Regions from separate parts of the Shewanella sp. Sh95 genome, predicted to be linked through region 1. Evidence: predicted binding sites of a transcription regulator. Region 1 holds the regulator's gene; the other holds the start of a gene.

Region 1 (7,808 bases):
GGCTAACGCATTCACCATCAGCACACCTAAGACAGGCGGGCAGTCGACGATGGCAACATCATATTCATCAGCAACAAGGGCAAGCAAATTACGTAAGACAAGTCCCATGCCTTCTTGATGGCCTAAAGCTCTATCCAGTGTTGCTAGCGCCATAGTCGACGGTAATAAATCTAAACCATCCACCAAAGTTGGTACGATATGCGATTTAACCAGCTCTTTTGTAAGATGATTGTGCGCAACAAATACATCAAAAAGAGAACCGGGCACCTCTTCTGAGTCAACCCCAAGGTAGTAACCGAGTGAAGCATGAGGATCGGTATCAATCATCAAGACGCGCTTACCCCGTTTAGCGAGTGCTCCCGCTAAACTTGCTACCGAAGTGGTTTTACCGACGCCACCTTTTTGATTCGCTATGGTCCAGACTTTCAAAGCACTGACCTCTTAAATGTTGATTCTGTGCCATTTACAAGTGGAATGATTACGCGGCCCACCACGTTACTCTTCTTCCCTTGTCGTGACTCTTATGCCACCGTTAGGCAGACTTATCACCTTAACACCGTCGGCATTTTCCGAAATCACCACAGGAACTTGAGTCGACTCCTGTCGAACCTCTGTTGTCAATGCTGCTTCATTTTGCAAACGCAAAGAGACTGATGATTCAGCAGGTGACTGAGAGGATAACTGTTGTTTATCCATCTCAGGCACTTTTTCAAGTAAAGGCGGAATATTATTACCATCCGCCGCTGGCATTTCAGGCCCAAGAGTCACCGCATTATGTTCACCAGGCGCCACCATTTTTAGCATAGCCTTAGTTTGTTCTGGGTGTGTGGCAAGCCAATCAGCAATGACCTTAGCTTGTTCATCAGGCACCATGAGCACGACTTGGGTCGATGCTAAGCGTTTAACATCAGCAAGCAATTTTATGTTTTTTCGATGATAATCGAAACTTAAGGCACCAAGACAAACTATCGTCATCATCATTAGCACCATAATAAGCACAATATTTGTGCTTATCTGTGACTTGCTACTAGCCACGAGCAGACTCTTTTAAAATCGATTCAGCCATGTGCTCCAGTGAAATGGATTGAGTGGCAATTCCCGCACTGGCCACTGCTTGAGGCATGCCATAAACGACGCAACTCGCTTCATCCTGCGCCCAAATGGTCGCACCGGCAGCTTTAAGCATGCGTGCTCCTTCTCGGCCGTCAGCTCCCATTCCAGTTAACACTACAGCAAGCACATCTCCACCGTAGGCTTTTGAGGCTGAAGCAAAAGTGATATCGACACAAGGCTTATAATTCATTTCAGCACTACCGGCGAGCACTTTTATTCGGCCTGTGACGCCTGTACGCTCTACCATCATCTGCATTCCACCTGGCGCTAGATACGCACAACCTGGACGCAAAATATCGCCATTTGCCGCTTCTTTTACCTCGATTTTACATAAACCATTTAAACGATTTGCAAATGCTGGGGTAAAAGCGGCTGGCATGTGTTGGATCAGCAAAATAGGATGCGGATAATTTGCGGGAAACTGAGTCAAAATTTTCTGTAAGGCGACAGGCCCCCCCGTCGACGTACCGATTAACAATAATTTGTATTGCTTACCACTAGCACGAATAGACGATACAGGTGACGTACGCACTGGCGCAGGTGCACTTTGAACAGGAGTGGCCACATTCCCTAATACCGAGCCAGAGCTTGGTCTTGGGGTAATTGGGGCAACGCTAGGACGCGCCACTGGACGGAAAATTCGACGACGACCAAGAGCCTTGACTCTTTGCTGCAATAACAAAATCGCTTCATCTTTATTGGTCGCGATATCTTCAAAACGTTTAGGTAAAAAATCTAACGCACCCGCATCTAGGGCGTCTAAGGTGGCCTTAGCGCCATCATGGGTTAATGATGAAAACATCAGAATCGGGGTTGGACACTTTGCCATGATTTCACGGACGGCGGTGATACCGTCCATGACAGGCATTTCAATGTCCATAGTGATTACTTGGGGATTAAGCTCAGCAGCCATCTTCACCGCTTCAGCCCCGTTAGCAGCCGTCGCGATCACTTCCAGTTCAGGATCTTGATTGACTATTTCACTAACACGTCGTCTAAAAAAGCTTGAGTCATCAACGACTAATACTTTAATGGCCATTCCATTCCTTAACTTGGGAACTAACTTTTATTTTTCGCATAATGCTTTAATAACCCAGGAACATCCAAAATGAGCGCAATACCACCATCGGATGTAATCGTTGCCCCAGCCATACCTGGCGTACCGTGCAACAAGGCTCCCAGTGGCTTAATCACTACCTCTTCTTGGCCAATCAATGCATCCACAACAAAACCTATCTGCATCATACCTAACTGCACTATCACAACATGACCATGTTTCTTGTCACCATGTTTGAAGGTAGTTTTATTTCGATGCAACCAATGCTCTAGATAGAAGAGCGGCACGGCCTTGTTGCGAACGATGACAGTGAGTTGTCCGTCAACAATGTTGGTTTTGGTAAGATCGAGATGAAAAATCTCATTAACACTGGATAAAGGTAATGCAAAAACTTGTTTCGCAACATCAACCATAAGCGTTGGCATAATTGCCAAGGTTAACGGCACTTTAATCTCAAGTATGGTGCCTTTGCCTTTCATCGAGTCAATATGCACAGTACCGTTGAGTTGGGTGATACGGGTTTTAACCACGTCCATCCCCACGCCACGACCAGAGATATCTGAAATCTCGACCTTAGTCGAAAAGCCTGGGGCAAAGATCAAGTTATAAGCTTCATTGTCCGTCATACGCGCAGCGGAATCTTCATCCAGCACGCCACGTTTAATGGCAATTTGTTTTAACTTTTCGGGATCCATACCTGCGCCATCATCTTCGATTTTTAGCAGAATATGGTCACCCTCTTGGCTTGCCGATAGAGTAATCGTCCCCGTCCTTGGTTTGCCAGAGGCTTCACGGTCATTTGGCATTTCAATACCATGGTCGACCGAGTTACGAACCAAGTGCACTAAAGGATCCGCAAGCGCCTCAACCAAGTTTTTATCAAGGTCAGTTTCTTCACCGACCAACACTAAATCAATTTCTTTATTGAGCGTACGGGCTAAATCACGAACAACGCGAGGGAAACGGCCAAAAACCTTTTTGATAGGCTGCATACGGGTTTTCATGACCGCACCTTGCAAGTCAGCAGTCACTAAATCTAGATTCGCGAGTGCCTTAGACATCTCTTCGTCATCACGACTAATGCCCAAACTTACCAAACGGTTACGTACTAATACTAGCTCTCCCACCATATTCATGATTTGGTCGAGTCGTGCAGTATCTACGCGAACGGTCGTTTCACCTTGAGGAACATTTGCAGATGAGGCTGCGGCCGCTTTAACAGGAGCCTTCTCGGCGAGCGCAACTTCGGCCTGAGGTTTAACCGCTGGAGGGGTTACCGGAGTAACACTAGCTTTAGGCGCAGCAGGAGCCGCAGCAGATGTGGCAGGAGTGGGAGTCGGTTTCGCAGATTCCACTTTTGCAACAGCTTTGGCTGGTGCCCCACCTTTTCCATGAAGTTCGTCGAGTAAACGCTCAAATTCATCGTCAGTAATTTCGTCTGAATCGACAGCAACAGCAGTTGGTGTTGACACTGGCACAGCAACAGTTTCAACCTTAGGCTGAGGTGATATAGGTGTATCTACTTTTCCATTAAATTTTCCTGAACCATGAAGCTCATCAAGCAGGGCTTCAAACTCATCGTCAGTGATATCATCACCCGAGCTGGTTGCTTGTTGTACTTTAGGCTTAGCTGTATTTGATACAGAGGGAGTTGACGCAGTGGGTGCTGCCACAACATCAGCATGAGTAGTGTTAGTCACACCGGGACCTTTTCCACTACCGTGCAGTGCATCAAGCAAAGCCTCAAACTCCGCTTCATTAATCTCATCAATACTTGAGTTTGAAGAACTCACAGCCTCAACAGGCATCTCTTCAACTGCGACAACGTCAACAACAGTTTCAATAACGGGCTCGGGTTCGGGCTCAGCAATAGATTCAGGCTCTGACGCAGTTTGTCCTAATTCTGACGGCAGAGGCTCACCAGAACTAAGTAACTTTAATTTTGCAAGTAATGCAGCATCAGCAGGATCTTGTTGCTCTCCCTGCTGGGTTTGAGCAAACATGGTGTTAATTGCATCAACAGCCTGAAGAATAATATCCATTAATTCTGCTGTGACACTGCGCTTGCCAGTACGCAATAAATCGAATGTGTTTTCTGCCTCATGGCAGACATCAACCATGGGAGTCAAACTTAGGAAACCTGCGCCGCCCTTTACGGTGTGAAACCCCCTAAAAATGGCATTTAGCAAGTCAGTATCATCAGGATTATTCTCAAGGGCAACAAGCTGCTCTTGAAGCAACTCTAATATTTCCCCCGCCTCGATTAAAAAGTCCTGGAGTATCTCTTCATCTACATCAAAGGCCATCAAATTGACTCCCAGTTAGAAACCCAGACTCGATAGCAGATCATCCACTTCGTCTTGACCTGTTACTACATCTTGACGAAGCTCGGCATTCATTATCGGCCCTTCAGCTTCAATATTATTTTTCTGAGTAATCTGACTCTCAATCATTGGCTGCTCACCAAACACCGTCAGCATAGACACCAGATTACTTTCAACTTCCATCACTAGATCGATTACCCTGCGGATCATTTGTCCAGTCAGGTCTTGAAAATCCTGCGCCATCAATATTTGGTTGAGCAATTCGCGTAATCGGTTTGAGTCCAATTCACTTCGCGACATCAAATGCTGAACGTTATGGCAAAGCACCTTAAAATCACTGAGGGCAATTTCACGACGCATTAATTTGTCCCACGATGGCATCACTTGTTGGATGTTCGCGGTTAATGCATTCGCTAACGGCAAGCACTCCTCAACAGCATCCATAGTCTTATTTGCAGCTTGTTCAGTCATGTCAATGACATAACTTAGCCGTTCCTTAGCATCGGGTATTTCTGTATTGGCTAACTCAACTAACCGATTATCGATTTGGAAATCCATAAGAGCGCTATGCAATTGGCGAGTGAGTTTGCCCACCTCATCAAAAAGTTCCCTCTGAAGAGGAGCTGCCAGTTCTCTTAATAAATCATCAGCTTGATTTTGTTCATTCGCGCTTAACAGTTCGACTAAACGCTGAGCATGCTCGAGCGTGATGAGCCCTGATGTATGTGGCTTCATAGCTCATCCCTGCTTAAGCGAGTCGTTCAAATATTTTATCTAGCTTCTCTTTCAATGTTGCTGCGGTAAAAGGCTTTACCACATACCCATTCACACCCGCTTGTGCTGCAGCAATAATTTGTTCACGTTTTGCCTCGGCAGTGACCATTAATACCGGTAAATGCTTCAAGGAGTCATCGGCCCTAATGGCTTTAAGTAAATCGATACCCTGCATGCCTGGCATATTCCAGTCTGTAACGACAAAATCAAAATCGCCTTTTTGCAACATTGGCAAGGCGGTTGAGCCATCGTCCGCTTCCTGGGTGTTGTTAAAGCCCAAGTCTCGCAACAAGTTCTTGATGATACGTCTCATTGTCGAAAAGTCATCAACGATGAGAATCTTCATATTCTTGTCCAAGGTTTCCTCCGGTGAGCTGACATTCAGTGCTCAATTAATAATTATACTTATGTCCAATGCTTGAGTTTGCCTTTGAGTCGCAACATTGCCTGACTTAATATCTGGCTAACACGCGATTCGCTTACCTCAAGAATGGCGCCAATCTCTTTTAAATTCAATGCTTCATCGTAGTATAACGATAGCACTAGCGCGTCCCTTTCGGGCAATAATTTTATCGCCTCAACAAGTGCAGAATGAAACTGGGTTTCTGCCAAGACCTCAAACGTACCATCGCTAATATCATCGCTTGTAGTGAGTATATCCTGTGATACGCCTAAGTCTTCTATCCCTATGATTTTACCAACAGAAACATCGTTAAGAATATGATGGTACTCATCGAGCGTCATATCAAGTTTTTCTGCAATTTCTGTGTCGCGCGCATCACGACCTAGCACTTGCTCTAATTCATCAATAGCTTGGGCAACTCGACGATTATTTCGGTGGACAGAACGAGGAACCCAATCGCCACGACGGATTTCATCCAACATGGCGCCACGGATCCTTATGCCGGCGAAGGTTTCAAACTTTGCACCTTTACCGCCATCAAACTTAGATGATGCTTCTAATAATCCCATCATCCCCGCCTGTAGCAGGTCATCTAACTGCACAGAGGCAGGTAATCTGGCGAGCAAGTGATGTGCAATTCTTTTAACCAACGGTGCATACTGTTCAACGATTGACGTTTTATTGTCTAAACAAGTATACGCTGCGGCTTTATTCACTCGTTTTTTCCTCTTGAAAATCTGGTCGTTGAACTAAGCGCTCAACGAAAAACTCCAAATGCCCACCAGGTTGCTGTGGTACTGGCCAGCTCATAATTTTATTCGCTAGGCCTTGGTAAGCAATTGCAGCGGGAGACTTAGGATAAGCTTCAACCACTAACTTTTGCTTGCGAACCGATTTACGCAAATTTTCATCAAATGGAATGGTCGCAACTAATTCAAGTGCCACGTCCAAGAATCTGTCGGTCACTTTACTGAGTTTAGCAAACAATTCCATACCTTCGCGTAAACTACGCACCATATTTGCAACAATTTTAAAGCGGAAGACGCCGTGTTCACGGCTGAGGATTTTGATTAACGCATAGGCGTCAGTAATAGACGTTGGTTCGTCACAAACAACAACCAACACATCCTGTGACGCACGGGAGAAACTGAGTACCATGTCAGAAATCCCCGCGGCAGTATCCACGATGAGGATATCAAACTGGGTGCGCATCTCACTGAAAGCACGAATTAAGCCCGCATGTTGCGCAGGACTTAGCTCTACCATGCCTTGAGTACCCGATGTGGCTGGCACAATCCCAATACCTTTAGGCCCCCGGACAATAATGTCATCTAACTCAGCATCGCCAGACAATACATGGGAAAGGTTACGTTCAGCACGGATCCCTAACATGACATCAACGTTTGCTAAGCCAAGGTCAGCATCAAGCACTAAGACACGCTTGCCCTTCTCGGCTAATGCTACGGCAGTATTGATGGATACGCTGGTTTTACCCACACCACCTTTACCACCCGTAACCGCGATTACTTTCACTTTTTCGTTATAGGGTTGATTCATCATACGTAAACCACTTGCTTGATCCAGGGTCATAACTCTACTCAAATGCACAGGTCATATTATCTGACCACGCTGTGTCTGGTAACGATTGTTGTTCTGTGTTTTCTAAGGCCGCTAATGCTTGCTCAGCGAGCATCAAAGTATCAGCAACTTTCATATCTTCGGGCACTCGCTGCCCATCCGTAACATAACTTAATGGCAATCCACTTTGGATCAACACACTTAATGCGCCCGCTAAAGACACAGATTCATCAAGTTTGGTGAGTACAACACCAGATAAGGGAATGCGTTTAAAGTGATTTACAGCATCTTGCAGCACGCGGCGCTGTCCTGTGGCAGACAGTACCAGATAACTGCGGATAGGTATTCTGCTATTTGCAGTTAAATTATCAAGTTGCTGGTAAAGCCGCATATCTCGTTGGCCCATACCCGCGGTATCTATCAATACTAGCTTGCGATTTCTAAACTGATACAGAATTTGCTCTAGTTCAGCAAGGTCATGGGCTTGTTTGACTGGGCAGCCCATGATTTTGCCATAGGTGGCCAATTGCTCATAGGCGCCAATACGATAATGATCTGT
Region 2 (7,808 bases), on a different contig from region 1:
ATCCATAGTGATCAGCGGACGCAAAATCAACATATCGGTGCAACGATCAATCACGTTTAAGTTGGTTAAGGTTTGGCTCGACACTTGACCCAAGCTTTCACCAGTCACAATCGCCTGAATGCCCATACGCTCGGCAATACGTGCCGCGGTGCGCATCATCATCCGTTTGAGCACCACGCCCATTTGACCATTGTCGATTTTCTCTAAAATCTCGGCCACCACAGGCTCAAACGGCACGGACACAAACTTCACCTTGTGGGATTCACCATAGGTTTTCCACAAATGGTAAGCAACCTGCTTAACGCCAATCTCGTGCTGCGCGCCGCCTAGGTTGAAGAAACAGTAATGGGTACGAGCGCCCTTCTTAATAAATTGATAACTCGATACGCCCGAGTCAAAACCGCCCGAAATTAACGACAACACATCTTCCTGCGTTGCCATTGGGAAACCGCCTAAGCCTTCGATACGCTTAGTCACCATATACAGTTTATCGCCCTCGATTTCGAGGTTAACGGTGACTTCGGGGTTCTTTAAGCGCACGCCAATCGCATCGGTAAACTGGTTTAAGCCGCCACCGACATAACGCTCTACTTCAATAGAGTTAAAATCGTGATTACCAGTGCGTTTGACGCGCACACAGAAGGTTTTACCGGCAATTTGGTCACGGTAAACGGGTAAAACTTGCTGGTAGATATCGTCAACAGAGGTAAAGCTGTATTCATCCACTTGCACCACATGGGCGATCCCAGGAATACAGGCTAAACGCTCACCAAAGGCCTGAGCTAATTCAGGTTTATCATTTGGCACCTTTACCCAAATACGGTCCCATTGACGTTGCACTTTGGCATCTTCATCAACTTTTTTAAGCACGTTACGGATGTTGGTTTCAAGCATTTTAGTGAAGCGCATGCGCACAGGCTTACTCTTCATCATGATTTCTGGGTACAGCTTTACAATAAACTTCATGGGATTTCCGCGGGCAATTTTGGCAACAGCAAAATTGGTTAAAAGAATAATCGCCGGATTATAACAAACTCACGGCGATTGGCGCACCTGTTTCCACACTAGGGCTGCTCGTGGCGTGCGCTTACGCACAGTTGAACTTATAGTCAAAAAAGCCCAAATAAAAAAGCCGTGAGCAAGTCACGGCGTTTTTATCAAATAACTTATTTGGATTAAAAGCTATTTACCTACTTGAATTTCTTCGGATTCTTTTGCTTTACCTTGTTCAATCGCAATCTCAACTCGACGATTTCGCGCGCGATTTTCAGGCGAATCATTTAAAACAATTGGATTATTTGAGGCCATACCGACCACTTTCATCCGTTTAGGATCAAAGCCCTTGACCTGCAATAACACATCAGCCACAGCTACAGCACGTTTACTGGAGAGATCCCAGTTTGAGCTATAGAGCTCATCACTTATCTGCATATCGTCGGTGTAACCCGATACGGTGATAATTCCCGGCACATCTTTGAGCAACTCCCCCACCGAACGCACCACTGGTTTAAATCGCGGTTGTAGGAAACCAGAGCCTGAGGCAAATGAACCTTTTTCACGGATGCGAATAATAATTTGCTGTCCAAGTGACTCAATTTCAATCGCCCCATCGGTGATCTCTTTATTGAGCTCCTGCGCCATTTTTTTCACTTGCTGATTGATCTTATCCTGAGCTGCCGCAGCCTCTGCCTTCACCGCATCAGCGGTTTCTTGAGCCGTGGCCGTTGCTTCACCACCTCGCTGCGAACCGTTCTGTTGTTGTACCCCACCCGCACTATCATCTTCCCCCGCTTGGAAATCCAACGTGGGTTCGGTCATTTCATTGGTTTGTTGGTTGATGATCTCAATCGGCGTGGGATCGGGACGACCAGGACGAAACTCGAGGGCAATCACCGAGGTCCCCTTAGGAATATCTTTAACTTCGACTTTGTTTTGCACCCCAAATGCATACTTCATCGAACCTGCGATCTGCTTAAACTTCATCACATCCATTTCGGAGAATGACAGCAGCAACACGAAGAAACACATCAAGAGGGACATCAAATCGGCAAATGTTGCCAACCAGAGTGGTGCTCCGGGCGGTGGACAGTTGCACTTAGCCATGGGCTACTCTCCGTCCGTTGTATCGATTTTCCGCTGTTTTTCAGCAAGATAGTTCTTCAAAAAGCCTTCAATTACTCGAGGGTTTTGGCCATCTTGAATCGCCAATACCGCATCCATAATCAAGTTACGGTTTAGCATTTCCTCACCCATTCTAAGGCTTAATTTATCGGCGATAGGAATACACACCATGTTAGCCACTACCGCACCATATAGGGTAGTTAACAACGCAACCGCCATTGAAGGGCCAATCGATTTCGGGTCCGACATATTGGATAACATCGCCACCAAGCCCACTAGGGTACCAATCATCCCCATCGCGGGTCCTACGTCACCAAAAGCCCGGAAAATGGCGATGCCGTTGCGATGGCGCTCTTCGGTGAGGGCGATATCTTTTTCAAGCGCGGCACGTACCACCTCACCGTCATGACCATCCACTAACATATCGACGGCTTTTTGCATAAAACTGTTGGAAATTTGTGCTTCTTCAAGAGCAAGAAATCCACCTTTACGCGCCGCATCAGCCATCGTCACAGATTGTTCGATAAGATCTTCAGGTTTATCAATTTTAAACATAAAGGCTTTTACTGCGATTTTTACCGCACCTAAAAACTGTTTTAAATTGAATTTCATCATCACGACAAAGAAGGAGCCACCAAACACGATAAAGACGGAAGGAATGTCGATAAAAATTGCAATGCCGCCGCTGGTTACCATGGCCCAAAGGATAAAACCAAAGCTCCCGACTAGTCCAATAACTGTAGCTAAATCCACAACGGCTCCTCAATATTCTGTATAAACGACATGATACTGACTCTATTGGCAAAATAACACTAAATGTCATCCGTCAACGGTTAACACTTTGGTCTTAACCCAAGCCTTATTTTATGATGTCTTAAGATGATTATAAGCATAATGCTACTATTGTCATTTATCGGACAAGCTCTAAGCAAGTTTAGCGGCAATTTCTATTTTCTGAAAAAAATTCAGCAACAAAGCGTGCTATCGAGCAAATATCCATCGACTGAATTTGACCCTTGAGCCGCCCTGATATACCTTGTGTCCGCTCTTTCAAAGGAATTATTAACGTGGCAAAGAAACCCGAAAATCTCAGTTTTGAAGAATCCCTTGGTGAACTCGAGCGCATCGTTGCTGAGTTAGAGCAGGGCGATGTCTCTCTCGATGATGCGTTAAAACAATTTGAACGAGGCATCAATCTGGTGCGTAACAGCCAGGCAAAACTTGAACAAGCTCAGCAAAAAGTGGCCATTTTACTCAAGCAGGATGAAAATGCGCCCCTCTCTCCCTATGCCGTTGAGGGCGAATAAGCGTGTTAGTCAATGCAATAAAAGAATATCAACTACGAGTTGATAACGAATTAAAACAACGTTTTAGTACACTCGAAGATACAGCTCCTCAGTTAAAAGCCGCGATGACCCATGGCGCCCTTTTAGGGGGAAAACGCATTCGTCCCTTCTTGGTTTACAGTGTCGGGCAAATGTTTGGCGTAGCACTTGAAAAACTCGATGCCTGCGCCGCCGCGATTGAATGCATCCACGCCTATTCGTTAATCCATGACGATTTACCCGCTATGGATGATGATGCACTTCGCCGTGGTCAACCCACAGTGCATATCGCTTTCAATGAAGCCACCGCAATTCTTGCTGGGGATGCACTACAAACTTTAGCTTTTGAGATTGTGACTGAAGCCGTGCCAGGGATTACCAGCGAGCAACATATCGCTATGGTCAGAGCATTGGCAAAAGCCTCTGGTTATCGGGGGATGTGCGGCGGTCAAGCCATCGACTTAGCCTCCACCGATAAGCACATTGATCTTAAAGCATTAACTCAACTGCATAATATGAAAACAGGGGCGCTGATCAGCTGCGCCGTTGAGTTAGCCTTGATCGCCGCGAACGCGCCAAAAGATCAATATCAGACTATGATGGAATTTGCCCATGCCGTAGGACTTGCCTTCCAAGTCCAAGACGATATTCTGGACATTATTGCCACCACGGAAGAACTCGGCAAACCTCAAGGCTCAGATGCCGAGTCAAATAAGAGTACTTTTCCGCAACTACTTGGACTGCAAGGCGCAAAAGATACCGCCGCGCAACTGATCCAAGAGGCACTATCAGCGCTGGCTAAATTGCCATACAATAGCCAGTTAATTGCAGACTTCGCCCGCTATATTATTGAGCGAAGAATATAAAAAGAGACGAAGTATCTCGCTATGAGTTTGGACATTTCTCAGTTTCCAGTGTTGGCACAGGCCAACACACCTAATGAACTCCGCCAGCTTCCACAGGCCCTATTACCCCAATTGGCCGATGAGTTGCGGGAGTTCCTTCTTAAGTCCGTTGGCATGTCCAGCGGACATTTTGCCTCTGGGCTTGGCACTGTCGAGCTGACTGTTGCCCTGCATTATGTCTATAACACCCCGTTTGACCGTTTGATTTGGGATGTTGGTCACCAAGCCTATCCCCATAAAATCCTCACTGGTCGCCGTGATAGAATGCACACCATTAGGCAAAAGAACGGTTTACACCCCTTCCCTTGGCGGGAAGAAAGTGAATATGACACCTTTAGCGTAGGCCACTCAGGCACCTCCATCAGTGCCGCATTAGCCATGGCCGTTGCAGCCGAAAAAGAACAGGCAGGCCGTAAAGTGGTTGCCGTGATTGGCGATGGTGCAATGACAGGCGGCATGGTATTCGAGGCAATGAACCACGCGGGTGATTTGCACAATGATATGCTGATGGTGCTAAACGATAATGAAATGTCGATTTCAGAAAATGTCGGCGCACTCAACAATCACTTAGCCCAATTGATGTCAGGCCGCTTCTACACCACGATTCGTGAAAGCAGCAAGAAAGTGCTCAAGGGCATGCCTGTTATCAAAGAAATGGCCAAGCGCACCGAAGAACACCTCAAAGGCATGGTGGTTCCTGGCACACTGTTTGAAGAATTAGGCTTTAACTATATCGGCCCTATCGATGGCCACGATGTCGATGCCCTAGTGGAAACCCTGCGCAATATGCGCAATCTCAAGGGGCCACAAGTGCTACACATTATGACCAAAAAAGGTCGCGGTTATGAGCCAGCAGAAAAAGATCCTATCGGTTGGCACGCCGTCCCTAAATTTGACCCATCACAATTTAAGAAGCCAGCGACTAAGCCGGGACTACCAACCTTCTCTCAAGTGTTTGGCAAATGGTTATGTGATATCGCTGAGCAGGATGAAAAAGTCTTAGGCATTACCCCTGCCATGCGTGAAGGGTCGGGTATGGTGGAGTTCTCGCAGCGCTTCCCAAAACAATATTTTGATGCAGCCATTGCCGAGCAACATGCGGTGACCTTAGGTGCAGGGTTTGCCTGTGAGGGCTATAAACCTGTGGTCGCAATCTATTCGACCTTCTTACAACGCGGCTATGATCAGCTGATCCACGACGTCGCATTGCAGCGTTTACCCGTACTATTTGCCATTGATCGTGGAGGTATTGTCGGTGCCGACGGCCCAACCCATCAAGGGGCGTTTGATTTAAGCTTTATGCGCTGTATTCCAAATATGGTGATTATGGCGCCATCGGATGAAAATGAATGTCGCCAGATGCTGTATACCGGGTATTGCTATGATGCAGGTCCAAGCGCGGTACGCTATCCAAGAGGTAGTGCAACAGGTGCGACTCAAGTTGAAGCCATGACGGCGCTGCCAATTGGTAAAGGGGTGATTAAGCGTTTAGGCAAACGTATCGCGATGCTTAACTTCGGGACTACCTTAGCCGCAGCACTCACTGCCGCAGAGAGTTTAGATGCAACAGTGGTCGATATGCGCTTTGTGAAACCGCTGGATGTGGATTTAGTCAAAGAGATGGCGCAAACCCACGATGTGCTCGTCACAGTGGAAGAAAACGCCATTATGGGCGGCGCTGGCTCAGGTGTGCTAGAGCTTCTGCAAAAGCTTAAAATGCCTAAACCTGTACTACAAATTGGCTTGCCCGATGAGTTTATTAAACATGGATCACCAGAAGAAGTGATCCATGACTTACAACTCGATGCCGAAGGCATGTTAGCGCAGATTAATGCCTATCTTGCCAATTAAGCTCAAGGGAGCTTGCTCCCTGTTTATGATAAAATAAGCTACTGATTAACTTACAATAAAAGTTTTAAACTAAAAAGGACTGCATCTGCAGTCCTTTTTATTGGTTTAACGTTTTACCGCTTACGCTTCAATATCAATCGAAGCAGACTCTTGACTAGGGCCACCTTGAGACACCATCACCATGGCTGGGCGCAATAAACGGCTATTCAGTTCATAGCCTTTTTGCATTACTAACATCACAGTATTGGCTGGGAATTCAGCACTTGGTTGCATACCAATCGCTTGATGTTGATCAGGGTTGAAGGCTTGTCCTTGAGGATCAATTTGTTTTACACCAAATTTCGCCACAGCGGTCAACAAACTCTTTTGTGTTAACTCAACACCTTCATAGATAGCTTTAGTGGTTTCATCCTGCGGATTAGTCCCTTGCAGCGCTCGCTCCATATTGTCTATCACTGGCAGCAATTCGTTGGCGAATTTTTCCAGAGCAAACTTATTGGCTTTCTCTACATCCATCGCAGCGCGACGACGAATGTTATCCACTTCGGCAGCTGCACGTATTACTGAATCTTTTTGCTCATCAACTTTCGCCAAAGCGTCAGCGAGTAACTGTTCCAGCTCTTCAATACGGAAATTGGCTTGGGTAAGCTCATCAATCAGACTTGCTTCTTCGGTAGAAACTTCAGACTCTACACCCTCTTGGATCAGATCCTGTTCTGCTTTAATCGACTCGTTGCTCATTTTCACTCCAGCTAAAAATGCTTTGTTTCTAAATACTCTGGGCATATTATGGGGATCAATTTTGACGTTTCAAGGCCTAAGGCCAGATCTAGCATAAATATGACCACAAAGTTCCACACCATTGGCCTAATTGGTAAGCCGCATCATCCAGGGACAAATCAAACCCTCAAACGTCTGCACCACTGGCTGACAATGCAAGGTTATGAAGTCCTCGTAGAAGAGCGGGTAGCAACTGAGTTAGGCCCACAAATTGTGGCGGTTGATTTATTAGAGATTGGCGAGCGTTGTGATTTAGCGATAGTCGTTGGCGGTGATGGCAATATGCTCGGCGCCGCCAGAGTAATGGCACGCTTCGATGTGGGCGTGATTGGTGTAAACCGTGGCAACCTTGGCTTTTTAACGGATTTACCGCCGGATGCATTCGAAGAGGCGCTCGCTAAAGTGCTCGATGGTGAGTTTGATACCGAGCACCGTTTTTTACTTGAGGCAGAGGTCTATCGCCATGGACAGCTAAAAGCCAGTAATACCGCGGTGAATGAAGCGGTGCTGCATCCGGGTAAGATCGCTCACATGATTGAATTTGAGGTCTATATTGACAATCAATTCATGTACAGCCAACGCGCCGATGGCATGATAGTTTCCACTCCCACGGGATCAACCGCCTATGCACTGTCAGCAGGTGGGGCGATTCTCACCCCCAATTTACAGGCATTAATTTTAGTCCCGATGTTTCCACACACCTTGTCATGCCGCCCTATCGTGGTCGATGCTTGCAGCACCATTAAGATGGTGGTTTCCCCTGAAAATGGCGAAAACCTTGAGGTTAGCTGTGATGGCCATGTGCATTTAGCGGTATTACCCGGCG

The links. The regulator FliA, encoded in region 1, starts transcription of late flagellar genes. The targets are predictions, from matches to a motif close to CTAAAGNTNNNNNNNNNNNNGCCGATA.
Region 2: pomA (flagellar motor protein PomA) is a predicted target of FliA. The motif match lies at 3,033-3,059, and genes of this name have one in related genera.

The regions. Positions count from the first base shown of each region.
Region 1 is NZ_LGYY01000109.1:56,365-64,172, reverse strand. It holds gene AEA42_RS08275 (ParA family protein) at 1-429, opposite strand, end outside; gene AEA42_RS08270 (hypothetical protein) at 496-1,014, opposite strand; gene AEA42_RS08265 (chemotaxis response regulator protein-glutamate methylesterase) at 1,028-2,152, opposite strand; gene AEA42_RS08260 (chemotaxis protein CheA) at 2,173-4,476, opposite strand; gene AEA42_RS08255 (protein phosphatase CheZ) at 4,492-5,229, opposite strand; gene cheY (chemotaxis response regulator CheY) at 5,243-5,626, opposite strand; gene AEA42_RS08245 (RNA polymerase sigma factor FliA) at 5,674-6,387, opposite strand; gene AEA42_RS08240 (MinD/ParA family protein) at 6,380-7,261, opposite strand; gene flhF (flagellar biosynthesis protein FlhF) at 7,266-7,808, opposite strand, start outside.
Region 2 is NZ_LGYY01000185.1:4,536-12,343, forward strand. It holds gene thiI (tRNA uracil 4-sulfurtransferase ThiI) at 1-966, opposite strand, end outside; gene AEA42_RS13550 (flagellar motor protein MotB) at 1,183-2,103, opposite strand; gene pomA (flagellar motor protein PomA) at 2,107-2,874, opposite strand; gene xseB (exodeoxyribonuclease VII small subunit) at 3,189-3,428, shown strand; gene ispA ((2E,6E)-farnesyl diphosphate synthase) at 3,431-4,312, shown strand; gene dxs (1-deoxy-D-xylulose-5-phosphate synthase) at 4,334-6,202, shown strand; gene grpE (nucleotide exchange factor GrpE) at 6,323-6,943, opposite strand; gene nadK (NAD(+) kinase) at 7,043-7,808, shown strand, end outside.